4 regions of the Methylovirgula sp. genome follow, and region 1 is predicted to be linked to each of the others. Evidence: predicted binding sites of a transcription regulator. Region 1 holds the regulator's gene; each other region holds the start of a gene.

Region 1 (3,101 bases):
CTCAATCCTTACGTGCTCATCGGCAATCCGCTGACGCTGACTCTCATCGAATTGTTCGCGGTGCCATGCGCGCTCCTCGGCACGCTGCTCTATCCGCTTGGGCTCGATGCGTTCGTCTGGCATTATCTCGGCCTCGGCATCCGTTTCGTGCTGTGGGTCGCACGCTGGATCGGCACGCTACCGGGCGCGTCAACGCATATCAATGTCTTCGCGCCCTGGGCGATCGTGTTTCTGACATTCGCGGTGCTTTCGGCGGTGATCTGGCGCTCGGCGCTGCTGCGGCTGACGGCCGTGCCGCTCGCAATCATCGGCCTCTATGGCACGATGAATGGTCCATCCTTCGATATGGCGATTGCCGCGACCGGCGATGCCGTCGCCGTGCGCGGGGCGGACGGCGCGTTGACGATCATCGGCCGGCGGCCAAGCCAGTTCACGGTCGAGCAATGGCTCGGCGCCGACGCCGACGCGCGCGACCCGCATGAAGCAATCGACATGAGCGCCTGCGACCGCATCGGCTGCGTCGGCATTCTGGCCGATGGCCGCAGCGTTGCGCTGGTGCTGGACGACGCAGCTTTCGCTGAAGATTGCCTGCGCGCCGATATTGTCATCACGCCGCTCTACGCGCCGCCGGGCTGCGCCGCGCCGCTCGTCATCGATCGCGACAGGCTACGCGGCAGCGGCGCGATGCTTTTGCGCGCGCAAGGCAAGGGCTGGGCATTCGACACCGCCCGTGCCGTGGACGAAGACCGGCCTTGGTCGCCAGCGCCACCTGTGTGGAAAAGGGCGCGTGCTGCGCCCGAGCAAAAAGCGAACGACAGTCCGGACGCTTCACAAGATTAGCCCGTTATGGCCGGGCTTGACCCGGCCATCCACGACTTACCTTGAGGGCCTTGCATGGATGGCCGGAACAAGTCCGGCCATGACGCGCGTTCAACGCAGCTCAATATTTCCTGATGAGGCTCACCAGCTTGCCCTGGATGCGCACGCGGTCGGGGCCGAAAATGCGCGTCTCATAGGCCGAATTGGCGGCTTCGAGCGCGATCGAGGCGCCGCGCTTGCGCAGCCGCTTCAACGTCGCTTCCTCATCGTCGATGAGGGCGACGACGATGTCGCCGGTCTCGGCCGTGTCCTGCTTGCGGATCACCACCGTGTCGGCGTCGAAAATACCGGCGTCGATCATCGAATCGCCACGCACTTCGAGCGCGTAATGTTCGCCGGTCGAGAGCATGTCCGGGGACAGGGTGATCGTGTGGCTGCGGCTCTGCAAAGCGGTGATCGGCGTGCCCGCGGCGATACGGCCCATGACAGGAATGGCGACCATGCCGGCGCGTTCATCCTCGTCCTCGAACGCGGGCATGACAGGGCGTACCTTGCCGAGATTGCCCTCGATGACTTCGGGCGAGAACTTGCGGCCACGTCCATGTGACATGGGCGTTGTCGACTCGGGCAGGCGCAAAACTTCGAGCGCGCGGGCGCGGTTCGGCAGGCGGCGGATGAAGCCGCGCTCCTCGAGCGCCAGGATCAAGCGATGGATGCCGGATTTCGAGCGCAGGTCGAGCGCTTCTTTCATCTCGTCGAAGGAGGGCGGGACGCCGGTCTCCTTCAGACGCTCGTTGATGAAGCGCAGGAGTTCGCTTTGTTTACGGGTCAACATTCAGGCGCTCTCGCTCTTGGGCGGCTCCGGAGCCGAATCACTCCGGTTCAGAAGACGGGAAGCCGCTAAACAAAGAGTGAACAGAGCCTAACCGTTCTTGCTGTGTTCCGTCAAGGTGGGGCGATATTATATTTCGCGGGACCAACGCTAGATGTTGCATCCGTTTTGAGTGTTCTGGCAAAATCCGCGGATGCCGCTTTCGCAACTTACGACCTGCCTGAACGACGCAGCCGCAGTCTCTTCGTTGATTGCTGGGGGCCTTTGGCTTGTCTCCGCAACGCGATCTACGCCCTCGGATTTCACGGAAGTGGAAGTAGCCATCGCCGAGGGCGGCCTTACAGATGAAATGGGTGCCCTCGGGCCGCAGAGTGTGTATGTCAATACAAAGCCGCTGATAGATTTAGCCAACGCGATTAGGCACCAAAGCCAATACAGCGCAATGGCGGCCATCTTCGCCTTTTTGGCCGCAATTTGTCAGGCCGGAGTCCTCTTAGCTGGTCGCTCTTAAAGGCTTCATTTTTTCGGATCGCTTGGCTTAGGTTGCCGATCTGGTTTTGCCACAACCTTCGCAAAGGCTCGGTCAAAATCCTTCGGATCATTGCTCATTTCAAGCTCGTGCGCAGCTTCGCGAATGTGGGTCGCGCCAAGCCACCTACCTCAGCCCGATGACGAGTCCGCTCAGGTCGGCGTTCACCATCAGGCCGACTTGAAAGCCTTCCAATTCCAACACAGCGCCCTTGTCGTTGGCGAGCCGGATGAGGCGGGCGCCGACACCAACCGTGGCACCCGCACCAGCCGCGCCATAGACGCCTGCAATGTCCGATGGCCGGTAGATGTGGAGAACCCGTCCACGCAAAGTCGTATGCGACAGGCCGAAGACAAGCCCGGCATCGACGCCGCCGACGGTCAGCGCATAACGCCGCCCGTGGAAATACAGGCTGCCGCCGCCGCCATTCGCGCCAACGAACCAGCCACCCTTCACGATGGACAGGCGCACGGTGCCGCTGTCGGCAAACGCGGAGGTAGACGAACTCAGAGCAAAAAGGGCCAGCAGACCGACGAGGCTTGCTCGAACCCGATGAGACAGATGCATGGTGCTTCCCCCCTGAAACCCTGTTGCGCAGTCCCGTCAGCCTATATCAGCGACGAAAAGAAAACCAATTCCCGGGAGCCAGCTCTAAATCGGGTCGCGAGACGGGCGTCTTTCTGCGCTCGGCGTAGCTATTCGTTCATCTCAATTTTTAAGAGCGGGGCAACCAATATCACTCATGCTGCCGAGATTATTTAAAAAACGGTGATTGCGAAATGAAAGTTTATGCCATTGTTTGCGACTTTGTCGCGAGGGATGCACATCCCGATTTTTTTGGATGTCTTGAGGCTCTGGGCGAAGCCTGGTGCCACGTCAATGAATCGATCTGGCTCGTCAAGACGTCATTGTCGCCTCGAC
Region 2 (3,101 bases), 2.4 Mb from region 1:
TCGCGGTTGTCTCGTGGGTGCCGAGTGAGGCCTGTTCGGCGCGCCGCGCGATCTCGCGTGTCGCGGCTTCCTGCTCCGCCACCGCGGTCTCGGCGGCGATCGCGATGGAACTCACCTGCTGTGTCGTCTTCGCGATGCTGGCGATGAACGAGGCGACATGTTGGGTCGCGGCCTGGATGCCCGCGACTTGCGCGTCGATTTCCGAGGTCGCCCGCGAGGTCGCGAGCGCAAGATTTTTGACTTCCTGCGCGACAATGGCAAAGCCACGTCCCGCTTCGCCCGCGCGCGCGGCTTCAATCGTCGCGTTGAGCGCCAGCATGTTGGTCTGCGCCGCGATATTGCTGATCAGCACGACGCTGCCGCCGATGCGCTCGGCGGCTTCGGAAAGACTATTCACCGCATCCTGCGTCTCATCAGCCTTGTCGGCTGCGTTCCGCGCAACCTGATTGGATTCATGGACCCGGGCGCTGACTTCACCGATCGCATGCGAAAGATGGTTGGTCGCATAAGCGACGGCCTGGACATGCGCTTCCGACTCGCGGGAGGCGATGGCCACGGCCATCGATTGCTTCGTCGTTTCCTCGGCGGACAAGGTCAGTACGTCCGAAGTGCTGCGCAAATCTCCGGCGGCGGCTGTGACACCGGCAACAATATCACCGACCGCATGTTCGAAGGATTTGGCGAGATGGCTGAGCGTGCGGGTTCGCTCGTCCTGGCCGGCTTCGAGATAACCGTCCATCGTGATGAGCAGATCGAGCATGGTGATGCGCAAATAGGCGAGTTGGAGCTTCGCCCGGCGTTGACGCAAGGAGAAGTCCCAGGGCTTGCGGGGCAAACGCAAAGCAATGGCTTCGAGAACGCGCGCCAGAATGAAGCTGCGGCCCCCCATTGAGAGCTGAAGATTGATTCCGAAATCGTTGCGCAGGCGATAAATGTTTGCGACCGAATCCGCGTAATCGTCTGCGAATCGCGCCTGCATCATAATTTCCCAATGACGCAGATATTTTTCGCGTGCGAATGCGACGCTGGCGGGATCGTTAATATACGACGATATCCCCAGAATTGCCGGCGCGGTTCGATAGAACAGGTCGAGCGCCGCGGTGAATTCCCTCGACAGAAAATCGCGATTGCGCCGGAGGATCGCGGCGCATTCCGCGTCGATCCCGTAAAATCGCCGGAGGTCGGCGAGCGAAGCTTTCAAAGACATCTGCACTTCCATCTGGAGCGCGCTAATCCTAGGAGGATTTTATTAAGCGAGCCGTAACGCAGTGCGAAAACCCTGCCGAAACCGCATCTTGCGATGTGGATGCCGCAATCAAGCACCGCTTGTCCTCGAAAATCTGTTCCGCCTTCGTTCACACGCATTCCGTGATCTGGTAGGAAGGCATATGAGTCAGATTCTCTTTGTTGCATTTGGAACGCCGGTTTCCGTCGCGATATTGGCGATGAGCCTCTCCGGATTGGCGTTTGTTCTGCTTGTCTTGACGCTGAGTCTTGGCGCAAGCGGACGCCGCCGCGACGCGGCCGAGGCGGTGGCGCGACAGGCGGATTTGCAGGAAAAGCTCGCCGACCTTGCGCGCGCTCACGCGGAAGTGACGGGGCGCGTGCGCAGCATGGGCGAGATTCTCGGTTCGCGGCAGGCGGACCTTGCGCGCTTTGTTGCCGAGCAACTCGAATCGGTCGGCTCGCGCGTCGGCCGCAGTCTTGAAGATCAATCGCGCAATTCGAGCGAGAGCCTCGGCAAGCTCAACGAGCGCCTGGCGGTGATCGACGCGGCACAGGCGCGACTCACTGGCCTCACCGAAGAAGTGATCGGCCTGAAGGATATTCTTGCAAACAAGCAGGCGCGCGGTGCGTTCGGCCAGGGACGGATGGAGGCGATCGTCCGCGATGCGTTACCGGGAAACGCCTATGAATTTCAGTACACGTTGTCGAACCGTTGCCGCCCGGACTGTGTGATTCGTTTGCCGGGCGATGATCGCGTGATGGTGGTCGACGCCAAATTTCCGCTCGAAGCTTTTGTCGCTTTGAAAGACGCGCAGGATGGCGAGGCGCGAAAGATTGCGGCCGCGCGGGTTCGAGCCGATGTCGGCCGGCATATCGCCGATATCAAGGAACGTTATTTCGTCGCCGGCGAAACACAGGACATCGCCATTCTCTTCGTGCCTTCGGAATCGCTCTACGCAGACCTCGCCGAACATTTCGAGGACGTCGTGCAGAAGGCGCATACCAACCGCATCGTGATCGTCTCACCGTCGCTGCTTGTGATGGCCGTGCAGGTGATGCAGGCGCTGGTTCGCGATGCGCGCGTGCGCGAACAGGCGCATATCATCCAGGTCGAAGTACGGCGGCTGGTCGAGGATGTCGTGCGGCTGCGCCAAAGGGTCGGCAAGCTCAGCGCGCATTTTGGCCAGGCGCAAGAGGATATCGCTGGCATCGTCATTTCTGCCGATAAGATCGCCAAGAGCGGCGAGCGCATTGATATGCTCGACTTTGAGCAAAGCCCGTCAGCAAAGCCGCAAGCGGAGTTCGCGCTGGGCGGTCTCGGCAAAGCGGCGGAGTGAAAGCCGGCATCGGGCCCCCGAGTTTCGTAAGCAGGGCGGTGAAGGATAGCGGCGCAAGATTCCAGCCCCTCACGTATGTGGGGCGCTCGAACCGAGGGTGCTACTCCCTCTTCAATTGATTAGCCGCGGCTAACACTTTCGGAAATTCGGCGCAGAGCCGCGCGGGGCTGGTCCCGTGCTGCCGGGCGGCGAGACGTCAGGATGTTGCCCGCTTGTAACTACGCGGATGGGAAGCCGATAGATCGGTTGACCTCAGCCTGGCCAATCTTACAAGCGCGCTAGAGCTTCGTGCATTCAAGTTGGTCCATATCCGGCAGCATTGAAGTAGTTTCTGCATTCCTCGGGCTGGAAGAGGTCGCAGATTTGGCCGATAGCCCGCCAAAGACCGTCGATGGTCCTGATGGCGCGAGCGCGTAGGTGGGCTTTGAGTTTGGCGAAGGCCATCTCGATCGGATTGAGATCGGGGCTGTAGGGCGGCAGGAAGAGGATCCAGGCACCGCGGGCACGGATGGCTCTCTCGGCGGCTGCGCTTTTGTG
Region 3 (3,101 bases), 1.1 Mb from region 1:
GCCGCGCCACGTCAGCCGCGGTCTTGGTCGCCCGCAGGACATTCTCGTCCCGCGCCGCGATGTCAAGCACCATTTGATCTTCCGCGAGCGGCGCGCGCGTCAGACCCCTATCCGTCGGGTACTGATCGAGCGAGGCTGTGAGCGCACTGATCGACGCAAAGTCGAGGTCGCTATTGCGCCATTGCAACATTGTGACCGGCTCGAAACGATGTTCCTCGATCGCCTCGACAAGTTCATTGTCAAAAGGTGCGCAGCGCCCGGTCGTACCGAATGTGCCGTCACGCATGTGGCGGCCGGCGCGACCGGCGATCTGGCCAAATTCGGCCGGATTGAGCCGCCGGAATTGCCAGCCATCAAATTTGCGATCGGCCGCGAACGCAATGTGATCGACATCGAGATTAAGCCCCATGCCGATGGCATCTGTCGCGACGATATAATCCACATCGCCGTTTTGATAAATCTCCACCTGCGCATTGCGCGTGCGCGGCGACAAAGCCCCGAGCACGACGGCTGCGCCGCCGCGCTGGCGGCGGATCCATTCGGCGATCGCATAAACCTCCTCGACCGAGAAAGCGATGATCGCACTGCGCGGTGGCAGGCGCGCGATTTTGCGCTCCCCTGCGAAGCTCAGCTTCGACAATCGCGGCCGCGAAATGATTGGTGCGCCGGGCAACAAAGCCTCAAGCGGGCGCTGCATTGTCAAAGCGCCAATCAGCAAAGTCTCGTCACGGCCGCGGCGGTTGAGCAGCCGGTCCGTGAAAACATGGCCCCGGTCGAGATTGGCGGCAAGCTGGATTTCATCGACCGCGACGAAGCTGAGATTGAGATCGCGCGGCATCGCCTCGACCGTCGAAACCCAATAGCGCGGCGATTCCGGCTTGATCTTTTCTTCGCCGGTGACGAGTGCGACGGCGGCTGGCCCCACCCTCTCAGCGACGCGGTTATAGACTTCGCGTGCCAATAGACGCAGCGGCAAGCCGATCATCCCTGTCGGATGGGCCAGCATGCGCTCGATCGCATAATGCGTCTTGCCCGTGTTGGTCGGCCCCAACACGATTTTTACGCCACGCGCACGATCGGGAGGATGAATTCGAGAGCCAGGAACGACGAGGTTCATACGGCGAGGTTCATCGAGACTAACTTTCAGCGACGGCAATCGCGTGCCGGCGCCGGCGGGTGACATATGCGCTTCCGATGGCCCGGCGACAAGTCGCGGCGAGCTGACAGCGAGGGCATTTCCATCATCTAAATGCCACGAAAGTACCTGGCGCCTGTTTCAATCTGTGGCAAACACCATGGCGAGATTGCCATTTCCGTTGACACTTCGAACACGCCACGAACGAATCGAGCCCGAATCGCTGACTGGGCCGGAATCCGCGTTTGTTCACCGCAAGATGTTGGGCGTGAGATCGATTCATCGCTATGGGTTGTGAATCTCGAGCTTTTCCGGGGCTTCATAGGCTACGCCGCGTACGACTCGGGACGGACTCTGACGACGCGCTTTGTCAAGTCCGCGATGAAAAATCATCGATCGTTCAAAGCGCCGTGAATTGGCGCACGCGAATCTTCAGCGGTCGGCCTTCAAAGTCTTGCCGCTTGGCTGCAAATGAAGCTCAACCGCATCGACATAGGCCATGCCGGCCATCGTCCGCAGCCCGATGTGGAACGGGATGACGACATGCGCCCGCTCGATCGGCGCGAGCCAAACCTCGATATCGTGATTTTGCGCCATGAATTTCGTCGAGCGCGAATCGTAACGATGGCCAGCGATGGGCTTGTAGCGAACCGCGCAGACGGACACGGGGCCGTCGTAGCCAATGGCTGACACGTTGCGCGTTCCATTATAGCTCATCGTCAAATCAAAGCGGACAACGCCGTCATAGATCTGCAGCGTACGGTTACAGGCCGCTGGTCCGACCAATGCTTCCCCGGCGGGCACTGCCATGATCAGTGCGCTTGTCGGATCGAGAACGTTGCGTTTTTCCGCCGACGAAACGGGGATGCGAATCGATTCGTCGTCGAGTGGCGGAGAAATATCGACGGCGCGCACATTGCCAGCTGCGAGCGCCATGCGAACGGTACGTGTATCGCGCTCCGACGCGGCCGTTGTCGCATAAGCATTCGGCAGAACCGCACCGCGGCGAATCTCGCCCGATGATGCAAGCGCGATCCGCATATGCGCGAGCCACTCAGCCAAGCCGGTCAGATGCGCGTCGAGTGCGACGCGATAAGCCGCGGCGCTGACGGCGCCCCGCGCGCTTGCCTCACCGATCCGGAACCCGACCAGCGTCACCGCATAACGCGCCGCGATGACTTCCGCCGCAGCGGGGACGATCGCCAGCGTCGTGACAAGAAGAAGCAGAGCGACGAGTGACGAGCAAGCGGAAACGGTGCGCATGGGAGACCGTATATAAATCCGAGAGGATGACGACAAAAGCCCGCTGGTCCCTTGTTCGTATAATTGCTGAGGACTCAGAGTGTTTGGCGGGAAATTCGGCCTCTTTCAAGGCGATAAGGATGAGAATCGTCGTTGTTGAACGGCAATTATCGCCGCTTCGGTGTGCCGATGCAAGAAGCCCTGCGACTCAGCCGGCCAGCGATTTCGGCAATATCCAACAAGCGGGACACAGCCGGTTCGTTTATACAGGCGAGACCTTCCGCCCGCCGCGGGGCTAGATTGAAAACCGCTCCAATACGTTTCATGTGAGTGGCGCCTGCTTAAACGCCCGGCGCCAGCCCGCATGAATTCAGCCCAAGGAGTAAAGCCATGTCGGTCAATGTTCTTTATCGCACCAAGGCCACCGCCCATGGCGGCCGCGACGGCCATTCGCGTACGGAAGACGGCACGCTCGATGTCACGCTGACCATCCCGAAGGAACTCGGCGGTCCCGGCACGCCCGGCAACAATCCCGAAAAACTTTTCGCGACCGGCTATTCGGCCTGTTTCCTGGGCGCCATGAAATTTGTTGCGTCGCAGGGCGGCCCAAAAGTTCCCGAGGATACTGCCGTCTCGGCGATCGTTGGCATCGGCCCGCGCTCGGAAGGCGGCTTCGGCCTTGAAGTCGAACTCGACGTATCGCTGCCCGGCCTGCCGCACGAAG
Region 4 (3,101 bases), 470 kb from region 1:
TATCGGATTGATCGGGTGGGCGCTCGGGATCGATCCGCGCGTTCTCATCGGCGGCGCCGAAATGCTGAACGGCGGGCAGAGTACGCAGCAAGCCCCCGCATCCCCGGCGCCGGCGCAACAGGCTTCGACTGAGACTGGAGTGCCGAAGGATCAGATTGGCCAATTCGTTGCCGCCATTCTGGCGGAGACGGAGGACGTCTGGTCGCAGGTTCTGCCGGCGCAGAAGGGCATTCAATACGTTCCGCCCAAGCTTGTTCTCTACAATGGCTTCACACGCTCAGGCTGCGGCGGCGCTTCGGCCTCGATGGGACCGTTCTATTGTCCCGAGGATAAGAAGGTCTATCTCGACACGTCCTTCTTCCGCGACATGCAAACTAAGTACGGCGGCGGCGGCGACTTCGCTTATGCTTACGTGATCGCGCATGAGATCGGCCACCATGTTCAGGATCAGCTCGGCATTCTCTCGAAGGTCAACGCGGCTGAGCAGAACGCCGATAGCCAGGAACAAGCCAACGCACTCTCCGTGCGGATCGAATTGATGGCCGATTGCCTTGCTGGCGTCTGGGCGAACAATGCGCAGGCGAAATATCACGTTATCGATCAGGGCGACGTCGAGAAGGCGGTGGCGACGGCTCAGGCCATCGGCGATGACCGGCTGCAGAAGGCGACGCGGGGCTATGCTGTGCCGGATTCCTTCACGCACGGGACCGCGGCGCAGCGCGTGCAATGGTTGGAGACAGGGCTGAAATCGGGCCAGATCGACGCCTGCAACACGTTTGCCCAATAGACGCCATTCGTCATGGCCGGGCTTGACCCGGCCATCCGCCAAGGCACTCGTTCAAGTCGAGCTACTTCGCGTCTTGAATTTTTTTCAAACGCATCGGATTTGCCCGAAAACCGCTGCGCACTTTTCGGTCCGATGCTTCAAATCACCCGGCGCAGCCTGATATGACGCGCGAGTCTCGCCCGCGTCGCCTTGGCAAGTGCGGCGAGGCTCGGCGATTTTACGCCAAGGCAGAGCCGACGCGGTGCGAGCAGTGCCGCCGGGCGGACGAGATGGGTCAGGATTTTCTCGATCGGCCGTTCGGCCTCACCGCGCAACAGCCAGCCCTGCGTCTCCGCCTTGCCGAAGCGTAAGAGGTCTTCGATCGCCTCGGCAAATCCGGTTTCTGGCACATAGCCGGCGCGAACGATGAGCAGATGCGCTGCGCGCGCGAGGGGCAAGGCATCGGCGATCCCCTCGGCTTCCGATTTCGATTCAATGAAAGCGCAACCGGCGTGGTCGGCGATATAGCCGAGTTTGATGTGCGGCGGCCCGACGAGAACGGCCTCGCGCACAAGGCCACGCACGGCCGCGCCGACGAAGGCCGAAAGTGTGCGCACGATCGCTTCGGCGGCCGGAGAGTCCCCGCTGGCAACCGCAGGCGACGAACAGATAACGATCAGGGAAATCATCGCGAGCCCCCAAACCTGTTCCGGATTCCGCGCGTTGCCAATTGACACGATGTGCTTTGTTCCATAAATGTTCTCATTATGTTCTTACATAAGGCGTCGCAAATGGCCGCCAAACTCATGTCTCGAGCCACCAAGGTTCAAGCAAAATCTTCCGTTCCTGGCGAGGGTGGGCGCCGTGTAGCCCAAGCGGTGCCGCCCTCGCTTCGGCCGCCGCGCGTCTTCGATTCACCCCCCGGAATCGAGGACGCGCGGCCTCTTATGCCGCGACGGGGCCGTGGCGCGCAATCCAATGCAAGCGGCCGTTTTGAGCCCTTGGCCTATGCGTCCGTCGATGATGGCTGGGCGGATGAGGACGAACTTCCGCCGCTCAAGACCTCGGTGACGTGGGAGAAGGCGAAAACCATCATCACCCGTAACGAGTCGCCCGATATTTCCTTTGATCGGTCGATCAATCCGTATCGCGGCTGCGAGCACGGCTGCGTTTATTGTTTCGCGCGGCCGACGCACGCCTATATGGGCCTTTCGCCGGGGCTCGATTTCGAGACGAAATTATTCGCCAAGGCCGATGCGGCGGCTTTGCTCGAACGCGAACTGGCGGCAAAAAATTATCAGCCGCGGACCATCGCCATCGGCACCAATACGGACCCCTATCAGCCGATCGAGCGCCAGCATCGCGTGATGCGGCAAGTGCTGGAAGTCCTCGCCCGCACCAATCATCCCGTCGGGATCGTCACCAAATCCGCGCTCGTGCTGCGCGATCTCGACCTCCTGGCACCGATGGCGGAAAAAGGTCTCGTCAAGGTCGCTTTGTCTGTAACAAGTCTCGATCCGGTGCTTGCACGGCGCTTGGAGCCCCGCGCGGCGACGCCGGAAAAGCGGCTTTCGACGATCAAGGCGCTCTCCGAGGCTGGCGTGCCCACCTGCGTCATGGTCGCGCCGGTTATTCCGGCGCTGAACGATGCCGAGATCGAAACCATCCTGGAGCGTGCCGGCGTCGCCGGCGCGCGCGAGGCCGGTTACGTCATGCTGCGCCTGCCGCTCGAATTGAGCGACCTCTTCAGCGAATGGCTGGTGGCGCATTATCCCAATAAGGCGCGCCATGTCCTCTCACTCATCCGCTCGACCCGCGACGGCAAGATCTACGATTCGCAATTCGGCAAGCGAATGACCGGATCGGGCCCTTATGCCTGGATGGTCGGGCGCCGCTTCGAGGCTGCTGCGGCGAAGCTTGGCTTCGCCAAGTCGAAGGTCAAGCTGCGCAACGACCTGTTCATCCCGCCGAAACGGGTCGGCGATCAATTGCAGCTCGAATTGTTGTGAGCATCGCATGGGGCGGATTGCATGGATCCTCATCCGGAGTCTAAGAGCCTGGTTCGGGCGGCTTTGCCGCTCGCGAGGTTCTCGAATGGTGCAGAAACCGTCTTTGCCGCATTTCCGTTACGAGCGGCAATTGACCAAGAAATCTCTCTGGCCGGTTGCCGGTGTCGATGAGGTCGGGCGTGGCCCCCTCGCGGGTCCGGTCGCGGCGGCCGCGGTTATTCTCGATCCGGCGCGGCTACCAAAGGGCGTGAATGATTCGAAAGCGCTGTCTGCCGAGGAGCGTGAGGCCGCTTACGAAGAAATCATGCGGCACGCGATTGCGGTGT

Evidence for each region. The regulator LexA, encoded in region 1, represses DNA repair genes until DNA is damaged. The targets are predictions, from matches to a motif close to TGTTCNNNNTGTGTTCNG.
Region 2: rmuC (DNA recombination protein RmuC) is a predicted target of LexA. The motif match lies at 1,342-1,359, and genes of this name have one in related genera.
Region 3: WDN02_RS17270 (helicase-related protein) is a predicted target of LexA. The motif match lies at 1,325-1,342, and genes of this name have one in related genera.
Region 4: WDN02_RS09695 (PA0069 family radical SAM protein) is a predicted target of LexA. The motif match lies at 1,524-1,541, and genes of this name have one in related genera.

What each region holds. Positions count from the first base shown of each region.
Region 1 covers NZ_JBBCGP010000001.1:2,459,384-2,462,484, forward strand. Annotated here, with positions in the region: gene WDN02_RS12035 (ComEC/Rec2 family competence protein) at 1-840, shown strand, start outside; gene lexA (transcriptional repressor LexA) at 941-1,654, opposite strand; gene WDN02_RS12045 (hypothetical protein) at 2,307-2,747, opposite strand; gene WDN02_RS12050 (hypothetical protein) at 2,960-3,101, shown strand, end outside.
Region 2 covers NZ_JBBCGP010000001.1:60,063-63,163, reverse strand. Annotated here, with positions in the region: gene WDN02_RS00325 (globin-coupled sensor protein) at 1-1,207, opposite strand, end outside; gene rmuC (DNA recombination protein RmuC) at 1,389-2,564, shown strand; gene WDN02_RS00315 (IS630 family transposase) at 2,859-3,101, opposite strand, start outside.
Region 3 covers NZ_JBBCGP010000001.1:3,524,851-3,527,951, forward strand. Annotated here, with positions in the region: gene WDN02_RS17270 (helicase-related protein) at 1-1,117, opposite strand, end outside; gene WDN02_RS17275 (DUF3108 domain-containing protein) at 1,568-2,398, opposite strand; gene WDN02_RS17280 (organic hydroperoxide resistance protein) at 2,768-3,101, shown strand, end outside.
Region 4 covers NZ_JBBCGP010000001.1:1,988,876-1,991,976, forward strand. Annotated here, with positions in the region: gene WDN02_RS09685 (neutral zinc metallopeptidase) at 1-787, shown strand, start outside; gene WDN02_RS09690 (hypothetical protein) at 925-1,455, opposite strand; gene WDN02_RS09695 (PA0069 family radical SAM protein) at 1,714-2,775, shown strand; gene WDN02_RS09700 (ribonuclease HII) at 2,861-3,101, shown strand, end outside.